2 regions of the Planococcus rifietoensis genome follow, and region 2 is predicted to be linked to the other one. Evidence: riboswitches for the same ligand, from Rfam matches in the RefSeq annotation. Region 2 holds a riboswitch; the other holds the start of a gene.
The links. Region 2 has a riboswitch for FMN ahead of ribD (bifunctional diaminohydroxyphosphoribosylaminopyrimidine deaminase/5-amino-6-(5-phosphoribosylamino)uracil reductase RibD). Riboswitches for the same ligand answer to the same signal wherever they lie in the genome.
Positions count from the first base shown of each region.

Region 1: it holds a riboswitch for FMN, as region 2 does, so the genes downstream of both, AUC31_RS08050 (ECF transporter S component) here and ribD (bifunctional diaminohydroxyphosphoribosylaminopyrimidine deaminase/5-amino-6-(5-phosphoribosylamino)uracil reductase RibD) in region 2, are expected to answer to the same signal.

Region 1 is NZ_CP013659.2:1,618,490-1,622,904, forward strand. Features, by position in the region: gene AUC31_RS08040 (YpbB family protein) at 1-697, opposite strand, end outside; gene AUC31_RS08045 (ferredoxin) at 804-1,055, shown strand; gene AUC31_RS08050 (ECF transporter S component) at 1,113-1,694, opposite strand; FMN riboswitch at 1,840-1,975, opposite strand; gene AUC31_RS08055 (hypothetical protein) at 2,054-3,226, opposite strand; gene sigX (RNA polymerase sigma factor SigX) at 3,216-3,749, opposite strand; gene AUC31_RS08065 (ATP-binding protein) at 3,796-4,415, opposite strand, start outside.
Region 2 is NZ_CP013659.2:100,795-105,209, forward strand. Features, by position in the region: gene AUC31_RS00500 (MarR family winged helix-turn-helix transcriptional regulator) at 1-375, shown strand, start outside; gene AUC31_RS00505 (ring-cleaving dioxygenase) at 372-1,355, shown strand; gene AUC31_RS17540 (TIGR04104 family putative zinc finger protein) at 1,510-1,809, shown strand; FMN riboswitch at 1,922-2,052, shown strand; FMN riboswitch at 2,161-2,291, shown strand; gene ribD (bifunctional diaminohydroxyphosphoribosylaminopyrimidine deaminase/5-amino-6-(5-phosphoribosylamino)uracil reductase RibD) at 2,391-3,473, shown strand; gene ribE (riboflavin synthase) at 3,479-4,114, shown strand; gene AUC31_RS00525 (bifunctional 3,4-dihydroxy-2-butanone-4-phosphate synthase/GTP cyclohydrolase II) at 4,127-4,415, shown strand, end outside.

The DNA.
Region 1 (4,415 bases), 1.5 Mb from region 2:
CCGTTAGCAAAGGATATTCCATGCCTTCAATCACGTCCAGCCAAGCGTGTACAGCTTCAACAGCTGCAACTTTCACATCTATCGGCATGAGGTTCTGCTGCATAGCTAATTGATCCCAGGTGAGCCCGCCGACTCCATAGCCCGACAATCGCTCCACCAGGATTTGTTTATGCGCTTCCGTTGTTTTTGCCAAAGCCAAGCTGGTTTCGATTTGATTTTTGAAAGCCTCTTGAACAGCAGCAGAACGAAAATCGATGCGGTTCAAATAAGCCTTTGCCCATGCCTGCACCGTTTCATCGGCAACAACTGGATCAAAGCGCTTATGGCCTTGCATGAAATTGGACATCGTCTGCACTACTAGTGACAAACGCGCAAAAAACCGATGTTCATTGCCCCTGTATTTCCAGCCGTTCAACGGCGTAGCCGGAATGTCCAAATCGAATGCGGAGCGATCGAGCCGGACGCTGCTGTCATCCGGGATCAGTAAGCCTTGAGCTTGCAGCCTGTCGATGGACGCGAGGTATTCTTGCTTGTCCAGTTTCGGGAGTACGGCAAAATAAGGATGCAGTCCAAAATAGCCGATGTCCTGAATCGTTTGCCCTGATTTCTTTCCTTTAATTAAATGATAAGGGGAAGATACGGTCCGTTGACCGTCTACCGCTTTCATGATTGCTAAAACGACTTCATCGAATCGCACTGAATTACCCTCCTGGCGGTTTTGGGTTGAAAAAATCATGAAATATCTATAGAATAAACACGATAGTATAACTGAACTTGTTCGGAGATAAAGGAGAGGAACTGGAATGGCTAAATATACCATTGTTGATAAAGATACGTGTATCGCATGCGGGGCTTGCGGAGCAGCGGCACCAGACATTTACGATTATGATGATGAGGGCATCGCCTTCGTTATTCTTGATGATAACACGGGGACTGAACAAGTGCCAGATGAGCTGATGGAGGATATGGAAGACGCATTTGAAGGATGCCCGACCGATTCCATTAAAGTGTCAGACGAGCCATTTGAAGGAGATCCACTTAAATACGAAGACTGACCAAATTTTGGTCAATAGAAAAAGCGGCCGGAAGAATCATCTTCCAGCCGCTTCTTTTTATGATAAATAATAGGAACGTTGTTTTTCAATCCACGTATGCATGCTGCCGAAGATCAATAAAACGACGGTCGTAAGTGCTAAGCCTTTGATCAAGTTGAACGGCAGGATTCCGAGGACAATGGTCGTGTACAATGCGTTCCCTGTCTGTTCAGGCATGTTCAGGAAATACGTGTACATCGGCAAAAAGACGAAATAATTGAGCAAGCTCATGCCGATTGCCATCGAGAATGTCCCGATCACCAAACCGAATGCGATGCCTTTTTTTGTGGAAACTTTACGGTAAATGGCATAGACCGGCAAAATGAACAATAGGCTCGTCGCGAAATTCGCCATGTGCCCTACAGGTACGCCAGTCGGGCTTCCCGAAAAGATCCAGTCCAATACGTTCTTAAAGAATGCTACCAAAATGCCTGCTACAGGCCCCATCGTAATCGCCGCGATCAACGCGGGCACATCACTGAAATCCACTTTCAAAAATGCTGGCAATGCCGGCAGCGGAAAATTGAATAGCATCAATACAAATGAGATGCTGCTTAGCATACCGATGACGATCATCGATTGCAATTTCTTGTTCTTCATGTTCCTCTCTCCTTGTCGTGATTCACCAGAAGAAAGGTTCGGAACGCATGCTGCCTAAAAAATCCCTTAAGCAAGGTTTGCTTAAGGGAGAGTCAGGCACACTGAAATAAACGGTCCGTTATTAACAAACGGCATGCGTCCGTACCTTCACCTTCTCCCATCCAGACTATACTGTCGGCTTTGGAATCTCACCAAATCCTGCTTTTTACGGCTCGCGGGCTGATGGACCATGATGTCCAATTACCGCCGGTAGGGAATTGCACCCTGCCCCGAAGATGAATCGATATTTTTTTATACAACTTAATCTTATAAAAAAAAGACAGCAATGTAAACCATACTGCTTACATCACTGCCTTTTTTTATTTTTTTGGCCAGTCGATCCGGTTGGGTGAAACCGGCAGTTCCAATTCTCTAGTGAAATCGAAGCCTGCCCATTCCGTTTGTTCTGTATTGGATAGCGTAAGTGCAGAGCCATAGGATTGCGCAGTCAGCGCCATGCTTTCGACCATCTGCATCGCTTCCGCTTCATCAAGCGCATCCAAATCCAACGGCTCTTCGAATATCAAGTCGGCATTTGTCCCGTCCACTTCGACGCGATAATTGATCTCTTCCGGAACCGGTGAACGGTAGTCGTCATTCGGCGATTGCTGAAGTGACAATAGCGCTTCTTTCACGTTCCCTGGCGACATGCCGTAAGCGGGAGCCAAATGCCAGTCACCCGTTGACGAAGCAAGCAAGTAAAAGCTTTGCCCTTGTTCGCCCGGAACGAGCGGTTCCACCGTCCCCACATGAGATAATTGCGCTGCCTCCCCGTCTTCATTCAATACACGGATTTCCTGCTGATCCATGAACGTTTCCTTTAAACTATTCAGATACAGCAAAGTGGAAGACGAACCTTGATCATAAGTTTGCCCGTCCGGCAGGAAATGGCTGATTGTTGAATCGTTTTGCTGGAGCTCTCCTTCATAAGGGTGGTACTCATCAAAACCCAATCCGGTTTCATCAATTTGCCCGGCGAATGCTTCGTATAATTCAAGTGCAGCCGGTTCTTCCATGTCTTGACTTGGAATGACAAAACTGATCGGTACGACATAGCCATTGTAAGCAAGCCCGATACGAAACACATGCGCACCATCTATCTCACTCTCATAAACTGCACTCCGCTGTACTTGCGGGTCTTCCGCAGCCAAACTCGCTGCCCCTTCAGACTCTTGTGTTTCCCTTTCCGCTTGTTCAGTTTGTTCTGTCTGCGCTTCATCTGTCGACATGGTCGACTCCGCGTCGCTGCTTTCACTACTGCTGCTGCTAGAGTCGGTTCCGTTCTGCTGCAGCAAGGAAACCACAAGTACTGAGATGCTCAAAAATGCGACGATGGCAACCAGCAGCGGCAGCCAGCGCTTCGGCTGCTTGGGTGTTTGCTCTTTATGGGAAAGCTTTTTATACACTTCGGCTTTTGGCCGCCTGTCTTGTATTTTGGGGAAATCCCGCAACAAATTTTCGATTTCTTCATCGTTCCATTTGTCATTCGGCATATTCTCCTCCCCCTTCTGCTTCTAGTAATTTTTGGCGGAGGGACCGGATCGCCCGGTGCTGTGTCGTCTTGACTTTGCCTTCCGACCACTCCAGGACTTCAGCAGTTTCCGCAATGGAGAGATCTTGGAAATAGCGCATGATGATGACGAGCTTTTGGTCCCCTGTACACAAATCGAGCATTTGGTACAAGCGGATCTTGTCTTCATTAAGCAATGAAACTTCTTCCGGTATGCGTTCAGTCGACACCAATTGTTGGGTTTCCCAGTCGAAGAAATCCATCGAATGCTTTTTCCTCACTGCGGTCTTGCGGAAATGGTCGATGGCGACATTTTTGGCGATCGAAAAGAGCCAGGTCTTTTCCGAACTCTTTCCTTGGAACCGGTCATAAGCGCGCAGCACCCTCACATAAACTTCATGCATCAAATCTTCTGCCACATGCCGGTCCTTTACTAAATACACCAAAAACTGAAAGACATCCTGATGGTATTGATCGTATAGCCGATGAAACACGGAGTCATTCACGCAACTCCCCCCGTTCCTTGGATTAGTCGTCACGACAACAAAAAAGTTACATCGCCTTCAGCGGCAATGTGAAGATGAACGAAGTGCCTTCGCCGAATTTGCTTTCGGCGCGGATTTCTCCCGAATGCGCTTTGATGATATTGCTGGCAATCGCGAGACCGAGCCCTGTGCCGCCTTTGCCGAGCGTCCTTGCCTTATCGGCTTTATAGAAACGCTCAAAGACGAATTCCAGGTCTTTCTCTGTAATTCCCGCCCCGGTATCGTTGATCGAAACTTTTGCGTAGTCTCCCATGTTTTCGACATGCACATGCACTTGCCCTCCCTGAGGAGTATGTCGAAGTGCATTATCGATCAAATTCGTCATGACCTGTTCGATGCGGTCTTCATCCAGTTCGGCTGCTGCCCAGTCGTCGAGCTCTGTCGTGAAGCTCAGTTCGATGCCTTTTTCTTTCGCGGCTTGGCTGAATTTCAAGCTCATCCGCTCGATGGCATTATTGAACTGCACTAATTCTTTGTAGAGGCGCATATGGCCTGATTCCAATCGCGCCAAATTCAAGAGGTCAGTCACGAGTCGGCCCATTCGCTGGGATTCCTCGTAGATGATCTTGGTCATTTCATTGCGTTCTTCCTCGCTTGCGCCGACGTCATCAAGCAGTGCTTCGCTAT
Region 2 (4,415 bases):
GCGACCGAATTCTCGGTGCTCGAACTGCTCTATCATCAAGGCCGGCAACCGATACAGGCAATCGGCAAGAGAGTGTTGATTGCAAGCAGCAGCATCACCTATGTGGTCGATAAGCTGGAGCACAAGGGCTATGTCGAACGGGAAGCGTGCAAAGAAGACCGGCGCGTGACTTATGCGCTTTTGACGGACGACGGCCAGGAATTGATGAAGCGGATTTTTCCTGAACATGAACGGCAGATGGATAAAGTGTTTGCCGGACTTGGGCAAGAGGAAGTAGTGGAGTTGATTGAGAAGCTGAAAAAAGTCGGCTACGAGGCACAAGACAGTATGGAACCGAAAGATAGAATATTAAAAGACAAGGAGCGGTATGCATGAACGAATTGAAAGGGATCCACCATGTAACGGCGATTACGAGCAGCGCCGAGAAGAATTATGAATTTTTCACGTATGTATTGGGCATGAGATTGGTCAAGAAAACGGTGAACCAAGATGATATCCAAACCTATCACTTGTTTTTCGCTGACGATAAAGGCTCAGCCGGGACTGATATGACTTTCTTTGATTTTCCGGGAATCCCGAAAGGCTCTCACGGCACGAACGAAATTTACAAGACAGCTTTCCGGGTACCGACGGATGAAGCGCTTAGCTATTGGGAAAAACGTTTCGACAAATACGAAGTGCAGCATACGGCCATAACCGAGCAATTCGGCGTCAAAACTTTGTCGTTCACAGACTTCGATGACCAGCAGTATATGCTCGTATCGGATGAGAACAATGAAGGCGTACAGGCAGGCACGCCGTGGCAGCAAGGCCCGGTCCCGCTTGAATTTGCCATTACCGGCCTTGGCCCGATCCATATCCGCATCGGGCAATTCGATTACTTGAAGGAAGTGCTCGAAAAGGCGATGCATATGAAAGAAATCGCTGAAGAAGGATCGCTTCATCTGTTCGAGATGGGCGAAGGCGGCAACGGTGCGCAAGTGATTGTCGAACATAATGCAGAATTGCCATCCGGCCAGCAAGGTTTTGGCACGGTGCATCACGCCGCGTTCCGCGTGGCGGATCGCGAAGCATTGAACGAATGGACCAGCCATATGCAGGAAATCGGATTCTCGACTTCCGGCTATGTCGACCGCTTCTTCTTCGAATCATTGTATGCACGGGTCGCACCCGGTCTATTGTTCGAATGGGCAACGGATGGCCCGGGCTTCATGGGCGACGAGCCATATGAAACACTTGGGGAGAAACTCTCTTTGCCGCCGTTTTTGGAACCGAAGCGCGAACAGATCGAAAGCATGGTGCGGCCGATTGATACGGTGCGCAGCACGAAGGATATCGAAAAAGAATACCTATAAGAAAAATCCGGCACTGCTCACAATGGGCAGTGCTTTTTTATGAGAAGACAAAGAGGAAAGAATGTCCAAAAAACTGAAATAATGGGACGATTTTGGGAACTTATTCCACTTATGTTCGTAAGTATAGATAGTACAAGGGAAGGGGAGAAGGGCAATGCCGAAATGCCAAAATTGCGGAACAACATGGACATGGGGACAGACCGTCTGCCGCCTGTTCACACTTGGGGAGAGCTTACCTTGCCCGTCTTGCAGGCAGGAGCAATTCATGACGATGGAATCGCGGAAAAAGACCAGTTTGTTTGTCTTTGCCGCTCCGCTCATCATGTTTATTTCGGTCGCTTTCGGTATTGACCCGTTCGTTTCCCTCGCCCTGTTCCTGGCTTCCTTTTTAGTGATCATGGGCATCTACCCATTTTTTATCGAATTGACAGACGAGCGTGGGCCGATGTGGTGACTGGTGAAATCCGAGTTTCTTTATAGGGAATGAGTTGGCTGTGGGCGACAAATGAAGATTCTTTTCTGGACAGCCCCTGAAGCTTGCGCTAAACTTACAGATAATCATCTATAGCGTTCTTCGGGGTCGGGTGAAATTCCCAATCGACGGTAACGGAGCAATCCGAAGCCCGTGAGCCTTTCGGGGCAGGATTTGGTGCAAGTCCAAAGCCGACAGTTAAAGTCTGGATGGGAGAAGAACCGTCAAGCAGCCTACTAGCAATCGCTTAGGTTTATTTGATATGAACTTTCAAGGCCCCTTTCTTTTTATGGAAGGGGCCTTTTTTGCATACTATGGATGATCAACTGAATAGTATTCCTTCGGGGTCGGGTGAAATTCCCAATCGACGGTAACGAAGCAATTCGAAGCCCGTGAGCCTTTCGGGGCAGGATTTGGTGCAAGTCCAAAGCCGACAGTTAGAGTCTGGATGGGAGAAGGAAGAACACGGAAATTATAGAGTTTTCTATAGTTCTATTTCCTATTGTCTTCTAACCCATTGGCTAATCAATGGGTTTTTATTTTGTTCTGAAAGGTGTGATCAAGTGGACGATCAGCAAATCATGAAGCAAGCACTGGAGTTGGCGCGTTCAGCTGCCGGGCAGACGTCCCCCAACCCGCTCGTCGGATCGGTGATTATCAAAGATGGGCGCATCATCGGCATGGGCGCGCATCTAAAAGCAGGGCAAGCGCATGCAGAAATCCATGCGCTGAATATGGCAGACACTGAAGCGCGGGGCGCGGATTTATATGTGACGCTGGAGCCTTGCAGCCATCATGGCCGGACTGGGCCTTGCGCAGATGCGATTATAAAAGCCGGCATTCGCCGTGTCGTCGTCGCAGTGCTGGATCCGAATCCGCTCGTTTCGGGCCAGGGCATCCAAAAGCTTGAAAATGCCGGGGTTATTGTAGAGACCGGTGTCTGCGAGCAGGAAGCTGCGGAGTTGAACCGGATGTTCTTCACCTTTATCCGCAAAAACCGGCCGTTCGTCACATTGAAGCATGCCATCACGCTAGACGGCAAAATCGCTGTATACGGCGGCCGTTCAGAAAAGATTACGGGGCCTGAAGTGCAGCGCGATGTCCACAAACTGCGCTTGCTGCACGACGCCATCCTCGTCGGGGCCCAGACCATTGCACTCGATAACCCCCGTTTGACCAATCGGTTTGCCGGTTCCCCGAAGCAGCCGATCCGCGTCATCTTGGATCGCCACCTGCGCATCCCAATAGAGAGCCACGTCATTCAAGTACCTGATGCCCCTACTTGGATTATCGTCGGATCACAGGCCGATATCGACAGCCGCGGAACATTTCCGGATCATGTCCGCATTCTCCAACTGGACACGCCGGATGTGGAAATCGCTGCCGCATTGGAATTGCTTGCTGAGCAAAAGGTGTTGTCTGTCCTTGTGGAAGGCGGCCAAAAAATCAATACCGCTTTCTTGAAAAGCGGGCAAGTGGATGAAGTTGCTACGTATATTGCACCGATTATTCTCGGTGGCGAAGGAACCGTTTCCGTCTTCGGCGACCTGCAAACCAGTTCTGCGTCAAACGGCATTCGCTTGGAGACACAGAAGGTAGAACGCCTCGGAACGGATCTGAAGATCATCTCCACCTTAAAGGAGTGACACAAATGTTTACAGGCATTATTGAAGAAAAGGGGCAACTCGCCGGCATCAAGCGCGGCGCATCCAGCATGGAAATGACGATCCGTGCAAATGTTGTCTTAGAAGAGACGAAAATCGGCGATAGCATTTCAGTCGAAGGGGTCTGTTTGACCGTGACTTCTTTATCAAGCGGCCGTTTCACGGTGGATGTCATGCCGGAAACCTTCCACGGCACGACCCTTTCTTCACTTAGTACATCCAGTGCTGTCAATCTGGAACGTGCCATGGCGGCGAATGGCCGTTTCGGCGGACATCTTGTCGCGGGCCATATCGATGGGGTCGGCAAGATCTTGCGCAAGCGCCCACAGGAAAATGCCATGTATATCGATATAGCGGCGCCTCCTGAATTGCTTGCGCAGTCGATCGTCAAAGGGTCCGTCGCGATCGACGGCATCAGCTTAACGATTTTCGAACTCAGCGAAAATCATTTGACCGTTTCGCTTATCCCGCATACGGCAGGAGAAACGACTTTGGGCAGCAAAAAAGTAGGCGATTCGGTCAATCTTGAAACCGATATGTTCGGGAAGTACGTGCAGCGTTTTATGGAGCATGCGCCAAAACAACCGATGAACGCCGATTATTTGCGGCGCCACGGATTTTAAAGGAGCAAACCGATGCTAAATACAATCGAAGAAGCAGTAAAGGATTTGCAGGCAGGAAAAGTCATTATTCTAGTAGATGACGAATCAAGGGAGAACGAAGGCGATTTTGTCTGTCTTGCTGAACATGCGACGCCTGAAAACATCAATTTCATGGCCACTCACGGCCGGGGGCTCATCTGCACGCCGGTCTCGCCCGATATCGCCTTGCGGTTGAAACTCGACCAAATGGTCAGCCATAACACTGACCATCATGAAACAGCATTTACCGTCAGCATCGATCATAAAGATGCCAAGACGGGCA